Regions from separate parts of the Streptomyces sp. NPDC056486 genome, predicted to be linked through region 3. Evidence: riboswitches for the same ligand, from Rfam matches in the RefSeq annotation. Region 3 holds a riboswitch; each other region holds the start of a gene.
What was found. Region 3 has a riboswitch for cobalamin ahead of ACFQ7F_RS14580 (CbtB-domain containing protein). Riboswitches for the same ligand answer to the same signal wherever they lie in the genome.
Positions count from the first base shown of each region.

Region 1: it holds a riboswitch for cobalamin, as region 3 does, so the genes downstream of both, ACFQ7F_RS36315 (aldehyde dehydrogenase family protein) here and ACFQ7F_RS14580 (CbtB-domain containing protein) in region 3, are expected to answer to the same signal.
Region 2: it holds a riboswitch for cobalamin, as region 3 does, so the genes downstream of both, ACFQ7F_RS14645 (ABC transporter substrate-binding protein) here and ACFQ7F_RS14580 (CbtB-domain containing protein) in region 3, are expected to answer to the same signal.

Region 1 covers NZ_JBHTSF010000142.1:16,519-22,019, forward strand. The annotation lists gene aceA (isocitrate lyase) at 124-1,428, opposite strand; gene ACFQ7F_RS36310 (short-chain fatty acyl-CoA regulator family protein) at 1,796-3,214, shown strand; cobalamin riboswitch at 3,235-3,420, shown strand; partial or broken gene ACFQ7F_RS36315 (aldehyde dehydrogenase family protein) at 3,663-4,016, shown strand; partial or broken gene ACFQ7F_RS36320 (enoyl-CoA hydratase-related protein) at 4,048-4,638, shown strand; cobalamin riboswitch at 4,739-4,937, shown strand; gene ACFQ7F_RS36325 (energy-coupling factor ABC transporter permease) at 4,967-5,501, shown strand, end outside.
Region 2 covers NZ_JBHTSF010000029.1:33,830-39,330, reverse strand. The annotation lists gene ACFQ7F_RS14660 (ABC transporter ATP-binding protein) at 1-622, shown strand, start outside; gene ACFQ7F_RS14655 (ABC transporter ATP-binding protein) at 615-1,667, shown strand; gene tsaD (tRNA (adenosine(37)-N6)-threonylcarbamoyltransferase complex transferase subunit TsaD) at 1,783-2,841, shown strand; cobalamin riboswitch at 2,913-3,039, shown strand; gene ACFQ7F_RS14645 (ABC transporter substrate-binding protein) at 3,092-4,654, shown strand; gene ACFQ7F_RS14640 (ABC transporter permease) at 4,656-5,501, shown strand, end outside.
Region 3 covers NZ_JBHTSF010000028.1:72,103-77,603, reverse strand. The annotation lists gene ACFQ7F_RS14590 (glycoside hydrolase family 6 protein) at 1-661, opposite strand, end outside; gene ACFQ7F_RS14585 (ANTAR domain-containing protein) at 826-1,566, shown strand; cobalamin riboswitch at 2,019-2,141, shown strand; gene ACFQ7F_RS14580 (CbtB-domain containing protein) at 2,174-2,395, shown strand; gene ACFQ7F_RS14575 (CbtA family protein) at 2,416-3,273, shown strand; gene ACFQ7F_RS14570 (class F sortase) at 3,254-3,919, opposite strand; gene ACFQ7F_RS14565 (hypothetical protein) at 3,935-4,483, opposite strand; gene ACFQ7F_RS14560 (HAD-IIA family hydrolase) at 4,567-5,346, opposite strand; gene ACFQ7F_RS14555 (2-aminoethylphosphonate ABC transporter substrate-binding protein) at 5,486-5,501, opposite strand, start outside.

The sequences.
Region 1 (5,501 bases), on a different contig from region 3:
GGTCTCCTCAGCAGGGGGGGGCGGACTGACGGGGCGGTGGGGGGGCGCCCCGTAAGGGGCGCGGGGAACTGCGCGCTCAGCTCCCACCGGCCCGCGGGTGACAACGCAGAGCCAGCGAAGCGTCTAGTGGAACTGCTCCTCCTCGGTGGAACCGGACAGCGCAGTCGTGGAAGAGGCCGGATTGACGGCGGTGGACACCAGGTCGAAGTACCCGGTGCCGACCTCCCGCTGATGCTTCACGGCGGTGAAGCCCTGCGCTTGCGCGGCGAACTCGCGCTCCTGGAGGTCCACATAGGCGGTCATGCCGTGCTCGGCGTAGCCGCGGGCCAGGTCGAACATGCCGTGGTTGAGGGAGTGGAACCCGGCCAGGGTGATGAACTGGAAGCGGTAGCCCATCGCGCCGAGCTCGCGCTGGAACTTGGCGATCTGGTCGTCGTCCAGGGAGGCACGCCAGTTGAACGACGGCGAGCAGTTGTAGGCGAGCATCTGGTCGGGGTGCTCGGCGTGGATCGCCTCGGCGAACTCGCGGGCCTGGGCGAGGTCAGGGGTGCCGGTCTCGACCCAGATGAGGTCCGCGTACGGGGCGTAGGCGAGGCCGCGGGCGATGACGGGCTCCATGCCGTTCCGCACCCGGTAGAAGCCTTCAGCGGTGCGCTCGCCCGTGACGAACCGGGCGTCACGCTCGTCGACATCGCTGGTCAGCAGGTTCGCGGCGAGCGCGTCCGTACGTGCCACGATCAGCGTCGGCACATCGGCGATGTCGGCGGCAAGGCGGGCCGCGTTGAGGGTGCGGATGTGCTGGCCGGTGGGCACGAGGACCTTTCCGCCCAGGTGGCCGCACTTCTTCTCGGAGGCAAGCTGGTCCTCGTAGTGGATGCCCGCCGCACCCGCGGCGATCATCGCCTTGGTCAGTTCGAAGGCGTTGAGCGGACCGCCGAAGCCCGCCTCGGCGTCGGCGACGATCGGCGCGAGCCAGTCGGTGACGTCCTCACCGCCCTCGGCGGTGGCGATCTGGTCGGCGCGCAGCAGGGCGTTGTTGATCCGGCGGACCACCTGGGGAACCGAGTTGGCGGGGTAGAGCGACTGGTCGGGGTAGGTGTGCCCGGCCTGGTTGGCATCGGCGGCCACCTGCCAGCCGGACAGATAGATCGCCTGGAGACCGGCCTTGACCTGCTGGACGGCCTGACCGCCGGTCAGGGCGCCGAGCGCGTGGATGTAGTCCTGCTCGTGCAGCTGCCGCCACAGCCGCTCGGCCCCGCGCCGGGCGAGGGTGCTCTCCTCACGGACGCTGCCGGAGAGCCTGACCACGTCCTCGGCGGTGTAGGTGCGCTCGATGCCCTTCCAGCGGGAGTCGGTCGCCCACCGCTGAGCCAGCTCCTGGGCCGTTGCGGTCGTCGTCCCCGTTGTCGTCGTCCCTGCCTGTGCCATGACCGTCTCCTGAAGACTCGTGAACTATGCGAATGTCTGACACTGGGTGCCGGACGAGTTGAGGGTGCGGCCCGCCGATTCCGGGGTGAGCCATCCGAGCAATGCTGCCGAGCCGGGTGGAAGGGTCGGGATCGCCGACGTCAGGGCATTGAGCCGTACCCCGTTTCCGATCCGCCCGACGGAGTCCGGCGGGCCGCAGTACGACTCTGGCATCGGCACTCAGTGCCATCAAGCAGGGAAAGCTGCCAACTTCTGCGCATCTTCCGGCGCCGTATTGCCAACTCTGTTAATGCCTGCAGTCCCTTTCGCGTGGCTACCATCACGGGCAGTGCCGACGAGGGTGACCGTGACCGGACAGGAGCCATGGGTGAGCAAGACGTACGCGGGAGCACGGCTGCGGAGGCTGCGGGAGGAGCGCCGCATGAGCCAGGCCGATCTGGCCCGGACCCTGGCCATCTCGCCGAGCTATCTGAACCAGATGGAGCACGACTCCCGACCGCTGACCGTGCCCGTGCTGCTGCGGCTCACTGAGGCGTTCGGAGTCGACCCGGGCTTCTTCTCCGAGCGCGACACCAGCCGCTTGGTGGCGGACCTGCGGGACGCCCTCACCGGCGAGGTCCTGGCCGGCCGGGTGTCCGCGTCCGACCTCTCGGACCTGGCATCGCGCATGCCCGCCGTGGCAACGGTCCTGGTGGACCTGGGCCGAAGGAACCAGCACCTCACCGAACAGCTCTCCGAAGCCGCGGAGGGGCGGGGGCCGGGAACGGCGGCGCAGCCCCGCTCCGCGCACGAGGAGATCCGTGAGTTCTTCTACCGGCGCCAGAATTACCTGCACGACATCGATCTCGCCGCCGAACAGTTCGCCGCCGAGATCGGCATACGCCCCGGCGAGGTCGTGCGCGCCCTGTCCGCACGCCTCGCCGAGCGCCACGGGGTGCGCCTGGCCGCGGACGCCCACGAGCTCCTGCACCACTACGACCCGACGGCCCGGGTCCTGCACCTCTCCAACCGTCTTCGCCCCGGCCAGCAGGCGTTCCGGATGGCCACTCAGCTCGTGCTCCTCGAGTACGCCGACGAGGTGTCCGCCCTCGCGTCGGAGGACTTCGACCGAGAGGCCGCGGCCTGGCCGCTGGCCCGCATCGGGATCGCCAACCACTTCGCTGCCGCGCTGATCCTGCCCTACCGCCGTTTCCACGCGGCCGCGGAGGAGTTCCGCTACGACATCGAGCGTCTCACCGACCACTTCGGACTCGGCTACGAGACGATCTGCCACCGCCTCAGCACCCTGCAGCGGCCCCGGCTGCGCGGTGTGCCCTTCTCCTTCGTGCGGGTCGACCGGGCGGGCAACATGTCGAAGCGGCAGTCCGCCACCGCCTTCCACTTCTCCCGCGCGGGCGGCACCTGCCCGCTGTGGAACGTGTACGAGGCGTTCGCCGCGCCAGGGCGCATCCACGTCCAGGTGGCCTCCATGCCGGACGGACAGCGATTCCTGTGGACCGCCCGAGCGGTCACCCGGCACCGCGGCGGCTGGGGCGAGCCCGGCAAGACCTTCGCCATCGGCCTCGGCTGCGAGATCCGCCACGCCTCACGGCTCGTCTACTCCGACGGCCTCGACCTCGACAGCGCGTCATCCGCCGTGCCCATCGGCATGGGCTGCCGCCTCTGCGAACGCACGGACTGCCCCCAGCGGGCGGTGCCACCACTGGACCGCAGCCTGGCGATCGACGAGAACAGCAGCACCTTCGTGCCCTACCCCGTGGCCGGGAAGCGGGCGGGCGGCGAATGAGGGGGTGGACTTACTAGGACGTCCAACTATATCTTCGTGGCACAAGGTCCGCGGTGCAGGGAAGCCGGTGTGAAACCGGCACGGTCCCGCCACTGTGACCGGGGAGTGTGCTGCCATCCACACGCCACTGGCGAGGTCTGCCGGGAAGGCGGGCGCCGCGCGTAGATCCGGGAGTCAGGATACCGGCCGCGGAATGTTCCGTGTTGTCCACGAGGATGGAGCAGACACGCATGGCACCGGTCCGTACCCACGACCCTGGTGATCCGGCGGAGCGCGGTCAACTCGCCACGCGCTCATAGGACTTCGCGACCTCCGGTGGTCTTCCTCCACGCCTGACGGTCCCGACGTCCGCTGTCCCGCGGCTCGCACCGGCAGCGCACACACCCGTGCGCCCCGCCGGCGGCTCGCCGTGCCCTCCCCGGATCGCACCTGACGAGAGCAGGCACCCATGGTCCGTGAACTCACCCATTTCGTCGGCGGTAAGCACACCGTCGGCGCCTCCGGCCTCTTCGGCGACGTGTACGACCCCAACACCGGCACCGTCCAGGCCCGCGTACCGCTCGCCGACCGGGCCGACACCGAGACGGCGATCGCCGACGCGGTCAACGCGCAGCAGGAGTGGGGCCGTTGGAACCCGCAGCGGCGCGCCCGTGTCCTGCTGCGCTTCCTCCAACTCGTCGAGGCGGAGCGAGACTCCCTGGCGCGGATGCTTTCGGCCGAGCACGGCAAGACCGTGGCCGACGCGCACGGCGACCTTCAACGCGGCCTGGAGGTGGTGGAGTTCGCGGCCGGTATCCCGCACCACCCACCTGGCGCTCACCGGCGCGCGGATCGGCGCCGGCGATGCCCTGCTGTGCGGGCTCGCCGATCACTTCGTGCCCTCCGGCAACCTGCCCGGGTTCCTTGACGACCTCGCCACGCAGCCGGTCTGGGACGCCCTGGAGATGTACGTGCGCCAGCCACCGCCCGGCGACCTTGCCGGTCACCGGACCTGGATCGACGACTGCTACGGCGCCGACACCGCCGTGTTCGGTCAGCCCGAGATCAAACTGGGTGTCATCCCCGGCATCGGCGGCTCGCAGCGGCTGACCCGCGCGGTCGGCAAGGCCAAGGCCATGGAGATGTGCCTGACCGGCCGCACCATGGACGCCGAGGGAGCGGAGCGGGCCGGGCTCGTCTCCCGCGTGGTGCCCGCCGCTGAACTCGTCGGCGAGGCCCTCGCCGTCGCCGAGACCGTCGCGGGCATGTCCCTGCCCGTCGCGATGATGGCGAAGGAAGCGGTGTCCCGGGCCTTCGAGACGACTCTGGCGGAGGGCGTCCGCTTCGAACGCCGCCTTTTCCACGCCGTGTTCGCGACCGCGGACCAGAAGGAGGGCATGGCCGCCTTCGTCGACAAGCGACCGCCCGGCTTCACGCACTCCTGAGGCGCCCCGGCCGCGGTGCACAGGGGCTGACCAGGGGCGTACGCCCCTGGTCGGGTGCGCTCGCGTGCCACAGGTGCAGCCGTCCCACAAGTTGTCAGGAAACTCGGTTGCGCACTATGGTCACCACGCCTTGGTGAACGGGAAATCCGGTGTGATGCCGGTGCGGCCCTCGCCACTGTGATCGGGAAGTCCGGCTCCAGCCCTCGCGGCAGCCACTGGGTGCACACGCATCCGGGAAGGCGGAGTCCGGTCGGTATGACCCGTAAGCCAGGAGACCGGCCAAGGCGCGTTGTCCATCCACGAGGTGCTGGAGAGGGTCTGCTTAGCCATGCACATAGCCGAGGGTTTCCTCCCACCGGCGCACGCGATCGCCTGGGGCGTAGCGTCCGCGCCGTTCGTCGTCCACGGAGTCCGCTCCCTGACCCGTGAGGTCAAGGAGCACCCGGAGAGCACACTGCTCCTGGGCGCCTCCGGAGCCTTCACTTTTGTCCTTTCCGCCCTGAAAATCCCTTCCGTGACGGGCAGTTGTTCGCACCCGACGGGCACCGGGCTCGGCGCGATCCTGTTCCGGCCGCCGATCATGACGGTGCTCGGCACCATCACGCTGCTGTTCCAGGCCCTGCTGCTCGCCCATGGCGGGCTCACCACGCTCGGCGCCAATGTGTTCTCCATGGCGATCGTCGGGCCCTGGGCGGGATACGCCGTCTACCGGCTCCTGAAGCGGTTCGACGTGCCGCTCATGGTCGCCGTGTTCTTCGGCGCGTTCGTCGCCGACCTGTCCACGTACTGCGTCACCAGCGTCCAGCTGGCCCTGGCGTTCCCCGACCCGAGCAGCGGATTCATCGGCGCTCTGGGCAAGTTCG
Region 2 (5,501 bases), on a different contig from region 3:
CCACCGCGGACTCTCCCGGCGCCAGGCCAAGGAGAAGGCGATCGAGCTGATGACGCGCGTGGGCATCCCCGAGCCGAGGCAACGGGCCCGCTCCTACCCGCACCAGTTCTCCGGCGGCATGCGCCAGCGCCTCCTCATCGCGATGGCCGTCGCCCTCGACCCCGATGTGCTCATCGCCGACGAACCCACCACCGCGCTCGACGTGACCGTGCAGGCGCAGATCATGCGGCTGCTGCGGGACATCCAGAACGAACGCGACATGGCTCTCGTCCTGATCACCCACGACCTGGCCGTAGTCGCCCAGCGCGCGGACGACGTGGTCGTGATGTACGCGGGCACGGTCGTGGAGAACGGACCGGTGCGGGACGTCTTCTCCGCTCCCCGCCACCCCTACACACGGGGACTGCTCGACTCGGTCCCGGAACACGCCGTACGAGGGCGCCCGTTGCCCGCCGTGCCCGGCAGCCCGCCCGAGCTGAGCGCGGTGCCGCCCGGCTGCGTCTTCCAGGACCGCTGCCCGCTGGTACGCGAACGCTGTGTCCGGGAACGGCCGGTGCTGCGTCCGTCGGGCGACGGCCGTACGACCGCCTGCCACTTCTCAGAGGAGCTGGCCAATGTCTGAGCCCCGAGCCACCGCCGCGGCTCCCGCCGCACCGGAGGCAGCCGAAGCGCGTCCGCTGCTCGAGGTCAGCGGCGTCACCAAGAGCTTCGGCAGCGGCCGTCGCAGGCTGACCGCCCTGGACGGCGTCGACGTACAGCTCGGCAGGGGAGAGACCCTCGGACTCGTCGGCGAGTCAGGCTGCGGCAAGTCCACCCTGGCCCGGGTGCTGCTCGGCCTCGAACGGCCCGACGCGGGCACGGTGCGGTTCGACGGCACCGACCCGTTCGCCCTGCGCGGCAAGGAACTCCTCGCCTGGCGCCGCCGCGTCCAGATGGTCTTCCAGGACCCCTTCGCCTCCCTCAACGCGCGCATGTCGGCCGCCGATCTGATCGGCGAACCCTGGCGCACCCACCGGGACGTCGTACCGGGTCCGAAGGCCCGGGAGAAACGCGTCCGCGAACTGCTCGCCCTGGTCGGTCTTCGGGACAGCGACGCCCACCGCTACCCCAATGAGTTCTCCGGCGGACAGCGCCAGCGCATCGGCATCGCCCGCGCCCTTGCCCTGGACCCCGACCTCATCGTGTGTGACGAGCCCGTCTCCGCCCTCGACCTGTCCGTGCAGGCGCAGGTCCTGAACGTCCTGTCGGAACTCCGCTCACGCCTCGGTGTCGCGTACGTGTTCATCTCCCACGACCTGTCCGTGGTGCGCTACATCGCCGACCGGGTGACGGTGATGTACCTGGGCAAGGTCATCGAGCACGGGAACACCGAGGAGGTCTTCGACCGCCCCCAACACCCCTACACCTCGGCGCTGATGTCGGCCGCACCGGTCCTGGACGCCTCCCGCGCCAGTGGTGACCAGGAGATCCAGCTCCAGGGGGAGATCCCCTCGCCTTTCGACATCCCCTCCGGCTGCCGCTTCCGTACCCGGTGCTGGCGTGCCGAGGACGTGTGCGCCACCGAGGCGCCGCCGCTCGTGGTCCGCGGGACGACGGGCGCGGCCGACTCCCACACAGCTCTGTGCCACTTCCCCTTGGAGCCGGCGACGGAGTCAGCGGGGATATGAGACTGCGCCGGGGACGCGGCGGCGATCGGGGGGCGGGTGTGCTCGCCACTCTCTTATTGCACATATATTGCAACTAGCGACAATGTGCAGAAGGAGGGTCGCGGTGAGTGGACCGGTGGTGCTGGGGATCGAGTCGTCGTGCGACGAAACCGGCGCGGGCATCGTGCGGGGCGGGAAACTCCTTGCCCACGTGGTGGCGTCGAGCATGGACGAACACGCCCGCTTCGGTGGCGTGGTGCCCGAGATCGCAGCCCGCGCCCATCTGCACGCCTTCACTCCGGTCGTGCGACAAGCCCTGGCGGACGCCGGTCTGCGACTTGAGCAGATCGACGCCGTCGCCGTCACCACGGGACCCGGCCTCTCCGGCGCCCTGCAGGTCGGCCTTGCCGGTGCGAAGTCCCTGGCCTACGCGGCGGACGTCCCGCTGTACGGAGTGCACCACCTGGCCGGACATGTCGCCGCCGACACCCTTGAGCACGGCCCGCTGCCCGAGCCGTGCGTGGTCCTCATCGTTTCCGGTGGCCACACTTCCCTGCTCCTGGTCCCGGACCTGGTGCGCGAGCTGATCCTGCACCTGGGCGACACGCTCGACGACGCGGCCGGCGAGTGCTTCGACAAGGTCGCCCGCATCCTGGGCCTGCCGTATCCCGGCGGGCCCGCCATCGACCGCGCCGCGCGTGACGGCGACCCGGGCGCGGTCACCTTCCCGCGCCCGCTGACCCGGGCCGGGGACGACCCGTACGCGTTCTCCTTCTCCGGATTGAAGACGGCCGCCGCACGCTGGGTGGAGCAGCACCGGCAGCGTGGCGCGGAGCCGTCGGTCGCCGACGGGGCGGCCGCGCTGCAGGAGGCCGTCGCCGACGTCCTCACCCGTAAGGCCTTGCGTGCGTGCCGCGATCACGACGTGAGGACACTGATCGTGGTCGGGGGAGTGGCCGCCAACTCCCGTGTGCGGGCCCTGGCCGAACAGCGCTGCCGGGCCGCGGGCATCGAGCTGCGGGTACCGCCGATGACGCTGTGCACCGACAACGGTGCCATGATCGCCGCCGTCGGTGACCTGTTGGTCCGCTCCGGCGCCCAACCCGCTCCGCTCGATGTGTCGATCGACCCGTCCGCACCGCTGGAGTACGCGTCCCTCGCGCCGCTGCCGAAGCCCACGGCGCGGGCTGCTTGACGTCACCGCTCACCGCACGGCCCGCACCTATTGCCTCGTACGCAACAATGAGCACACGAGGCGACGGGAGCCAGGAAGCCGGTGTGAATCCGGCGCGGTCCCGCCACTGTGACCGGGGAGCGATCCTCCTGCACGCCACTGTCCGCGCACGTGGACGGGAAGGCGGAGGCGAGCGACGATCCGGGAGTCAGGAGACTGACCCGTCGCCGGTCTGACAGCAGGGGCGAGGACACCCCGGAGAGGATCGACTGTGATCACGTATGCCCGGACGGCGCCGAAGCAGCGACCGGAACCCGGCAGACGAGGAGTCCTTGCCGCCGGAGGCGCCCTGGCGCTCACCGCGTCCGGCCTGCTCACCGGCTGCGGCGGGGACGGGAAGGACGGGGGAGGCAGCGACCGGTTCCGCGCCGCGTTCACGGCCGGCGGCTCCCAGGAAACCCTCGACCCCCACGTCGCCCCGAACTTCGTCGACCAAGCCCGCGCCAAGGCCCTCTACGACACGCTCGGTACGTACGCGGACGACATGTCCGTCCGTGCGCGCCTCGCGGAGTCATGGGAGAGCGACGCCTCCGGCACCCGGTGGCGAATACGTCTGCGCGCGGCGGAATTCCACGACGGGAAGCCCGTCACCGCGAACGACGTCCTCTACAGTTACCGCCGCGCCGCCGACCCCGATACCGGCTCGCCCTCGCAGGTGCTGCTCTCCTCGATCGATTTCGCCGCGAGCAAGGCCGACGGCGAACGGTCCGTGGTCTTCAAGCTGAAGGCGCCGAACTTCGAGTTCCCATCCGTCCTCGCGGGCCCCGGCACCGAGATCATCCCCGACGGGACGAAGGACTTCCGCAAGCCCGTCGGCTCCGGTCCCTTCACCTATGTGTCGTTCACGCCCGGAGGCATCGCCCGCTACCGGGGCTGGGCGGACCACTGGGACGGCGCTCCGCACATCGCCGGGCTCGAGATCGTCCCGGCGAACGACGAGTCGGCGCGGCTCAACGCGCTGCTGTCCGGGCAGGTGCACTACGCCGCCGACATGGCCGGTTCCTCCGTGGAACGGCTGAAGAAGGAGAGCTCGACCCGGTTGCTGACGGCCGAGCGGGCGACCGCGCAGCAGCTCCTCCTGCGCACCGGCCGCGAGCCGTTCGACGATCCACGCCTGGTGCGGGCCGTACAGCTCGGCATCGACCGGGCGGCGCTGGTGCGTATCGCGCTTGCCGGCCACGGTGAGATCGGCGACGACCTGTTCGGGATGGGCCTGCGCGGCTACCCGGACGACCTCGAGCCGCGTGCACGGGATGTCGACGAAGCGCGCAAGTTGGTGAAGGAGGCCGGCGCCGATGGCCTGCACATCACCGTGGAGACGAGTTCCGTCGACGCCGCGTGGGAGCCGGCCGCGGATCTGATGGCGCGGCAGCTGCGCGAGGTCGGACTGAAGCTGACGGCCAACACCCGTGCTTCCAGCACCTACTTCTCCGAGATCAAGACGAAGGGCGTCGCCGCCTTCAACACCACCTCCACCCTGCCTGTCTCCGACTTCCTGCAACAGCGGGTCCGTGGCGGAGCGGCCCGCAACCAGACGCAGTACGCGTCGAAGAAGTTCGACGCGCTGCTCGAGCGAGCCCGAACCACCCGGGACGAGAAGGATCGGCTGAGCTTGCTTGCCCGCGCCCAGAAGATCGCCCGCGACGAATCCGGCCTCCTTGTGTGGGCGTTCTCCGATGCCAACGACGCCATCGACGAGTCCGTCCGCGGCCTGCGCGCGGCACCGCCGAACTCCCACGACTGGGCCCGCTTCGACCGGGTCCGCATCGGCTGAGGTGCGCGCCTACATCCTGCGGCGTTCGCTCCTGGCACTGGTCCAATGCCTGTTCGTACTGGTGGCTGTGTTCGCCGTCGGGTCGCTCCTTCCCGGCGACACCGCCGACGTATTGCGCGGTGAACTCGGTACGCCCGAACAAGTGGCAGCGCTACGGCAACAGTTGGGCCTTGACCAACCGGCCTGGACCCGCTTCTGGCACTGGCTCGGCCGCCTGCTCACCGGTGACCTCGGAAACTCCCTGACGACCGGGCTGCCCGTGGTCGACGACATCGGCCGCCGAACCGGGGTGACGCTGCTGCTCGGTGTGCCTGCGCTGGTCCTCGTCACCGTGGTGGCGCCGCTGCTCGGCACCATGTCCGGTTTGCGAGAGGGGAGCCGCACCGACCGTGCATTGAACGCGGCCGCCGTGCTGCTGCACGCCGTCCCGGAGTTCGTGCTCGGGCTGCTGCTCGTCGCATCGGTGTCGCTGGCGGCCGGACTGCTGCCCGCCACCGCCGTCGGTATGGACACGGCCGCGTTGCTGGCGGAGCCCGCGGTCCTGGTGCTCCCCGTCACCGTACTGACGGCCAGGCACCTGTGTGATCTGGCGCGCCAGATCCGCGTGGGCGTAGCGGCCGAACAGCCTGGCCCCGTCGCCGAGCACCTACGGCTCCTCGGCATGCAGGAACGCACGGTGGTGCTGCGCCACGTGCTGCCCAATGCCCTCGGCCCCGCCGCCCAGCAGTACGCCCGGTGCGTGGAGGGGCTCCTTGGCGGCGCCGTGCTCGTGGAGGCGGTGTTCGGATTCCGCGGCCTCGGCAGCGGCTTCGTCGAGGCGGTGCAGAACCGGGACCTGCCCCAAGTA
Region 3 (5,501 bases):
CCCAGAGCGAGTCGGGGTTCTTCCAGCCCGCGTTGCCCGCGTCCAGGTACACCTTGGTGTTCTTCAGGGACTTGAGCTTCTCGATGGCGCCCTTGAGAAGGTCGTACCGCTCCTCGTGGAACTCCTCCGGCGTGCAGTTGTCGACCATGTGGAGCACCGCGTCCGGCTCCAGGATGACCGTGGCGCCGCGGTCGCCGATGCCCTTGGCGACCTGGTCGATGAACTTCCTGTACTCGTTGCCGTCGGCCGCGCCGCCGCCCGAGTACTGACCGCAGTCACGGTGCGGGATGTTGTAGAGGACCAACAGGGCGTCCCTGTCGGCCTTCTGGGCGGCCTCGGTGAAGCCGCGTGCCTGATCCTCCGCGTTCTCCGGGATGATCCATTCGGGAACCGGCTGTTCGGCGATCTTGCGGATCAGTTCGGCGTCGTCCTTCTTGCCGTCCTTCTCGTACGAAGCGACCTGCTTGGCGGCGTTGCCCTCGGGGTTGACCCAGTACGGGTCGGAGCCCTTCGGCTGCTGTTTGACCGGCTGCCCCGACGAGTCCTTGCCGTCATCGGAGGAGCACCCCGACAGCAGCAGCGCCGCCCCCGCAAACGCCGCCGCAGCCTTCACCCCCCGGGCCACGATCCGATGACCGGGGCCGGTGTTTTTGTGGTACATCCACTCCCCCTTGGGTGCACTGTCCGATTTCTCAATCCTGACATACGCACTCCCGGCCCACGAGGCCCGCCCGCCCGCGACGGATACCTGTTGGTGAGCTGTTACAGCGCGGCGCCCGGGGGTAGGCGAGCAGGGCGCGGGGCGCAGCTCTTGGGGAGGAGACCATGCGGGATCACACCTCTGAATTACGACTGGCCCAAGTCCTGTTGGAGACCACGAACACCCTGGACGACGACTTCGACCCGGAGCGCTATCTGAGCCGGGTCGCGGGCCACACCGTGGAACTGCTCGACGCGTCCGCGGCCGGAGTCGTCTTCGACGGCGCGGGCGCACCCGCGGGGGCCGCCGGCGCCCACCCCCGTGAGCTGGCGCTCGCCCTGCTCGGGGCCCAACAGACCGGCGGGCCCTGCGTGGAGAGCCTCGGCACGGGGCGGCCCGTGCCTCCGGTACAGCTCACCGCGGCCGAACCTGCCCAGCGCTGGCCGGAGTTCACTCCGCTTGCCCTGCGCCATGGAATCGGAATGACGTACGCGGTACCGCTGCGACAGCGCAAGACCCTGCTCGGCGCGCTCAACGTCTTCATGCCCGAGACCTCCGGGGTCCCGCACATCAACGGGGAGTTGAACCTGGCCCAGGCGATCGCCGACGCGGCCGCGGTAGGTCTGCACAATCACCGCGCCTACACGGAGTACCGGATCCTCGCCACACAGCTCCAAGGCGCCCTGACCAGCCGCATACGCATTGAACAGGCCAAAGGCATACTCGCTGAGCGCTGGCACACTGGTGTGGATGAGGCCTTTGAGGCGCTGCGGCGGTACGCACGCAGAGAACGCCTGGTCATAGACCTGGTCGCCACGGAGGTGATCAAGGGGACGCTCAACGACTCGGTACTGCGCGGCAGTTGATCCGAATCTCTCCGAAGGTCATTCCGGAAACGCCACCACCTGCGATGATCACGGAGAGAAAGCGGATCACGACTTGGCGTCAATCGCCCCCTAGGCTCCAGCGCCCATCCGTTCTAGAGTCGTCCCAACGGCCCAAGCCCCCGGCCTGATCGTCCATCCCGCATTGCGGGGTTGGCCACCGAACCTCCCGCGCCGGCGCCGGGTTACTCCCGCAGCTCGTGCGCGCGCGGTCGAGGACCAGCCCGGTCGACGGCTCCGGGGGGAGCGGGCCGCCGACCGGGCCAGGTTGTCCTGACACAGGCAGGCGCACAGGCAGGCAGAGACAGGCACAGGCACAGGCACAGGCAGACAAAAGCAGACCCAGGCATACACAGGCATACGCAGCCGGACACGGGCAGACACGTACACCGTTGACAGTGTCCATGACCAACTGGGACTCTCCGGGACACAAGTACATACATCGAGACGACGGTTGACAGGAACCCGGTGCGATTCCGGAACGGTCCCGCCACTGTGACCGAACGCCCGCACGGCGTGCGGAAGTCAGGAACTGAGCTGTCGTACTCCTGCTTCGGGGCGTGGAAACCCCAGAAGGAGGCCCTTCGATATGTCACTGCACACCGCGGCACCGCACACCGACAGCGCGGCGGCCGACGCTGCCACCGTCCATACCCGCGACTGGCTCATCGCGTCCGCCGCGGTCATCATCGCGCTGATCGCGCTCTACGCCGTCTTCATCGACAACGGCTCACTGATCTCGGCGACCGGCAGCTATCTGCACGAGTTCGCGCACGACGGCAGGCACCTCTTCGGTGCCCCGTGCCACTGACCGGGGACGGACGCGGCACCATGCCACCCCCCTCGCCTCCCTCGTCCTCGTCCTCGTCCTCACCTGTCCTGCCCCTGCTCGGCCGGGGTCTCGTGGCGGGAGGAACGGCGGGCCTCACGGCCGGTCTCTTCTCCCTGCTCCTCGCCGAGCCGCTGATGGACCGGGCGATCCGCGCCGAGGAGAAACGAGCGGCGGCCCAGGAACACGCGCACGGTGCCGGGCAGTCCGCACAGCACCACGAGGAGCTGTTCACGCGCTCGACGCAGCACGCGGGCCTGGTGGTCACCGCGATCGTCGCCGGTCTGGCCATCGGCGCCCTCTTCGCGGTGGCGTACGCCCTGGTGCACCGCCGCGATCCGCGCGCGGACCCGTGGCCGCGCGCCCTGACCTTCGCGGGAGCGGCCTTCCTCGCCGTCTCCCTGCTTCCCGGTCTGCGCTACCCGGCGAACCCGCCGGGCGTCGGGGACGCGGGCACGGTCGGCGACCGTCAGGCGATGTGGCTCGCGTCGATCGTGATCGGCGTCCTCGGCATGATCCTCGTCCGGCAGGTGTACGTACGGCTGTCGGCCAGAACCGTCCCGGTGCGGCAGATCGCGGCGGCCCTCACGGTGGCCGCCGTCCTGGCCGTGCTCTTCCTGCTCCCGGACAACCCCGACCCGGTCCCGGTCGACGCGACGCTCCTATGGGATTTCCGCGTCCTCTCGGTCGCCTCGCAGGCCCTGTTGTGGGCCGTGTTCGCGGCGGTCTTCGGAGGCCTGGGCCTGCGGTCCTTCCGGGAGAGGGCCGCCGGGGGTGCCCCCATGGGCGCGAGCGCGGCGGGAGTGCCCTCGCGCCCGGGCGCCGCCCCCGGCGCAGGCCCTACGACCCCACGCCGGTGAGGTAGGCGGACACCACCACGTTCGCCGAGTAGGTCTTGGTCGCCCGGTCGAACGTGCCGCCGCAGGTGATCAGGCGGAGTTCGGCACGGCCCTCCTCGTGGGGGCCGTACGCCTTCTTCGCGTCGAAGCGGTCCCGGCTGAGGACTTGTACGTCGTCCACGGTGAACTCCGCGACCGAGCCGTCATCCCGGGTCACCCGGACCTTCTCGCCCGGGCGCACCGCGCTGAGGTCGTAGAAGACAGCGGGGCGTGTCTCGGTGTCGACGTGGCCCACGAACAGGGACGTGCCCGCCGCGCCGGGGCGCGTCCCGCCGCCGTACCAGCCGACGGAGCTCGCCTGCTCGAAGGGCGGCGGATCGATGGCGCCGTCCTGATCGAGCCCGCGGGTGATCACGGGCGCCTGCACCTTCAGCGAGGGGACTTCGACGCGCTGCGGCTTCGCGGCGCCCAACGGCTCGTGCGCGTCCGGGAGTTCGACACCGAACGGACGGCCCACCGCGGCGACGTCACCGTTCGTGGGCTCCGAGACACCGCCGCGTACGTCGGTGATGTCGCTGCCCCACAGCCAGAGCCCTACGAGCAGCAGCGCCCAGGCGACCCCGGTGAGGAATCGCCCGTGCCCAGCCGGCTTCTCATGGCCCGACATCTCGGTCGTCGCCCGTCACTCGGAGCGGCGTCGGCGGACACTGCGGAACGCCACGGCCACGGCCGCAACCCCGGCGAGCACCAGGCCGATCACCGCGTGCCGGGTGCCGGGGCCCGCCTCCTGGGCGTGCGCGGCCAGCTGCGCGGTGCCGCCGCCACCCGCGTGGACCGGCGAGACGGGGGTGGTGTGGTGCTGGACGACCTCCACGGAGCCCGCGCGCTGGTGGGGGTGGCCGTCGCAGTCGACGGTGATCTCGTACGAGCCGGAGACGCCGTTCCGGATCGTGGCGGAGCCGTTCAGCGAGTACTTGTCGCCGTCCCTGCCGGTGAGCTTCGCGTCCCCGTCGAACGCCCCGGACCCCGCGGACCCGGTCGTACCGTCACAGCCCGTGACGCTGATCTCCACTTTGGCCCCGGCCGCGGCGCTGGACGGGGAGACCGTGGCATGCACTTTTCCCTCGTCATGGGCGTACGCGGGTGCGGTGGCTGCGACGGGAAGCGTGGCGAGGACAGCCGCCCCGGCTATACCAGCGATGCCACGCAGGGTGAGTGGACCTCTACGCATCGTGAACCTCCTGTTTCGAGGTTCACGCGCGGCGGCACGTCACGCCTCCCGTGTGCGGCAAACGGGTGGTGCTGCGGAGGCGGTCAGACGCGGTCGACCAGGTCAGCGATGGAGTCCACGACGTTGGAAGGCCGGAACGGGTACTGGTCGATGTCATCGCGGGTGGTCAGGCCCGTGAGGACCAGGAAGGTCTCCATTCCCGCCTCGAGACCGGCGAGGACATCCGTGTCCATGCGGTCGCCGATCATCGCGCTGGTCTCGGAGTGCGCCCCGATGGCGTTGAGCCCGGTCCGCATCATCAGGGGATTCGGCTTGCCCGCGAAGTACGGGGTCCGCTTCGTGGCCTTGGTGATCAGCGCGGCGACGGCGCCCGTTGCGGGGAGCGGTCCCTCCGTGGAGGGCCCGGTCTCGTCCGGGTTCGTGCAGATGAAACGAGCCCCGCCGTTGATGAGCCGTACGGCCTTGGTCATGGCCTCGAAGGAGTACGTACGGGTCTCGCCGAGCACCACGTAGTCCGGGTCGTGGTCGGTCAGGACGTACCCGATGTCGTGCAGGGCGGTGGTGAGCCCCGCCTCGCCGATCACGTACGCCGTGCCGCCGGGCCGCTGGTCGTCAAGGAACTTCGCGGTGGCGAGCGCCGAGGTCCAGATGTTCTCGACGGGCACTTCGAGGCCCATGCGGGTGAGGCGGGCCTGGAGGTCGCGGGCGGTGTAGATCGAGTTGTTCGTCAGGACCAGGAAGGGCTTCCCGGACTCCCGGAGCCTCTTGATGAAGGCGTCGGCGCCGGGAATCGGCACGCCCTCGTGGATGAGCACGCCGTCCATGTCGGTGAGCCACGATTCGATGGGCTTGCGCTCTGCCATGGGGTGCACTCCTGCGGTCTGCGATGAGCGGGTGAGCTGAGAGGCGCCGGGACAGCTCTGTGCCGACGGCCCTCAGCCTAATCAGGATGCGGTGATCGTGAACCCCTCGATCACTCCTCGATCACTCCTCGATCGTCGGTCAGCTTCCCGTGGCC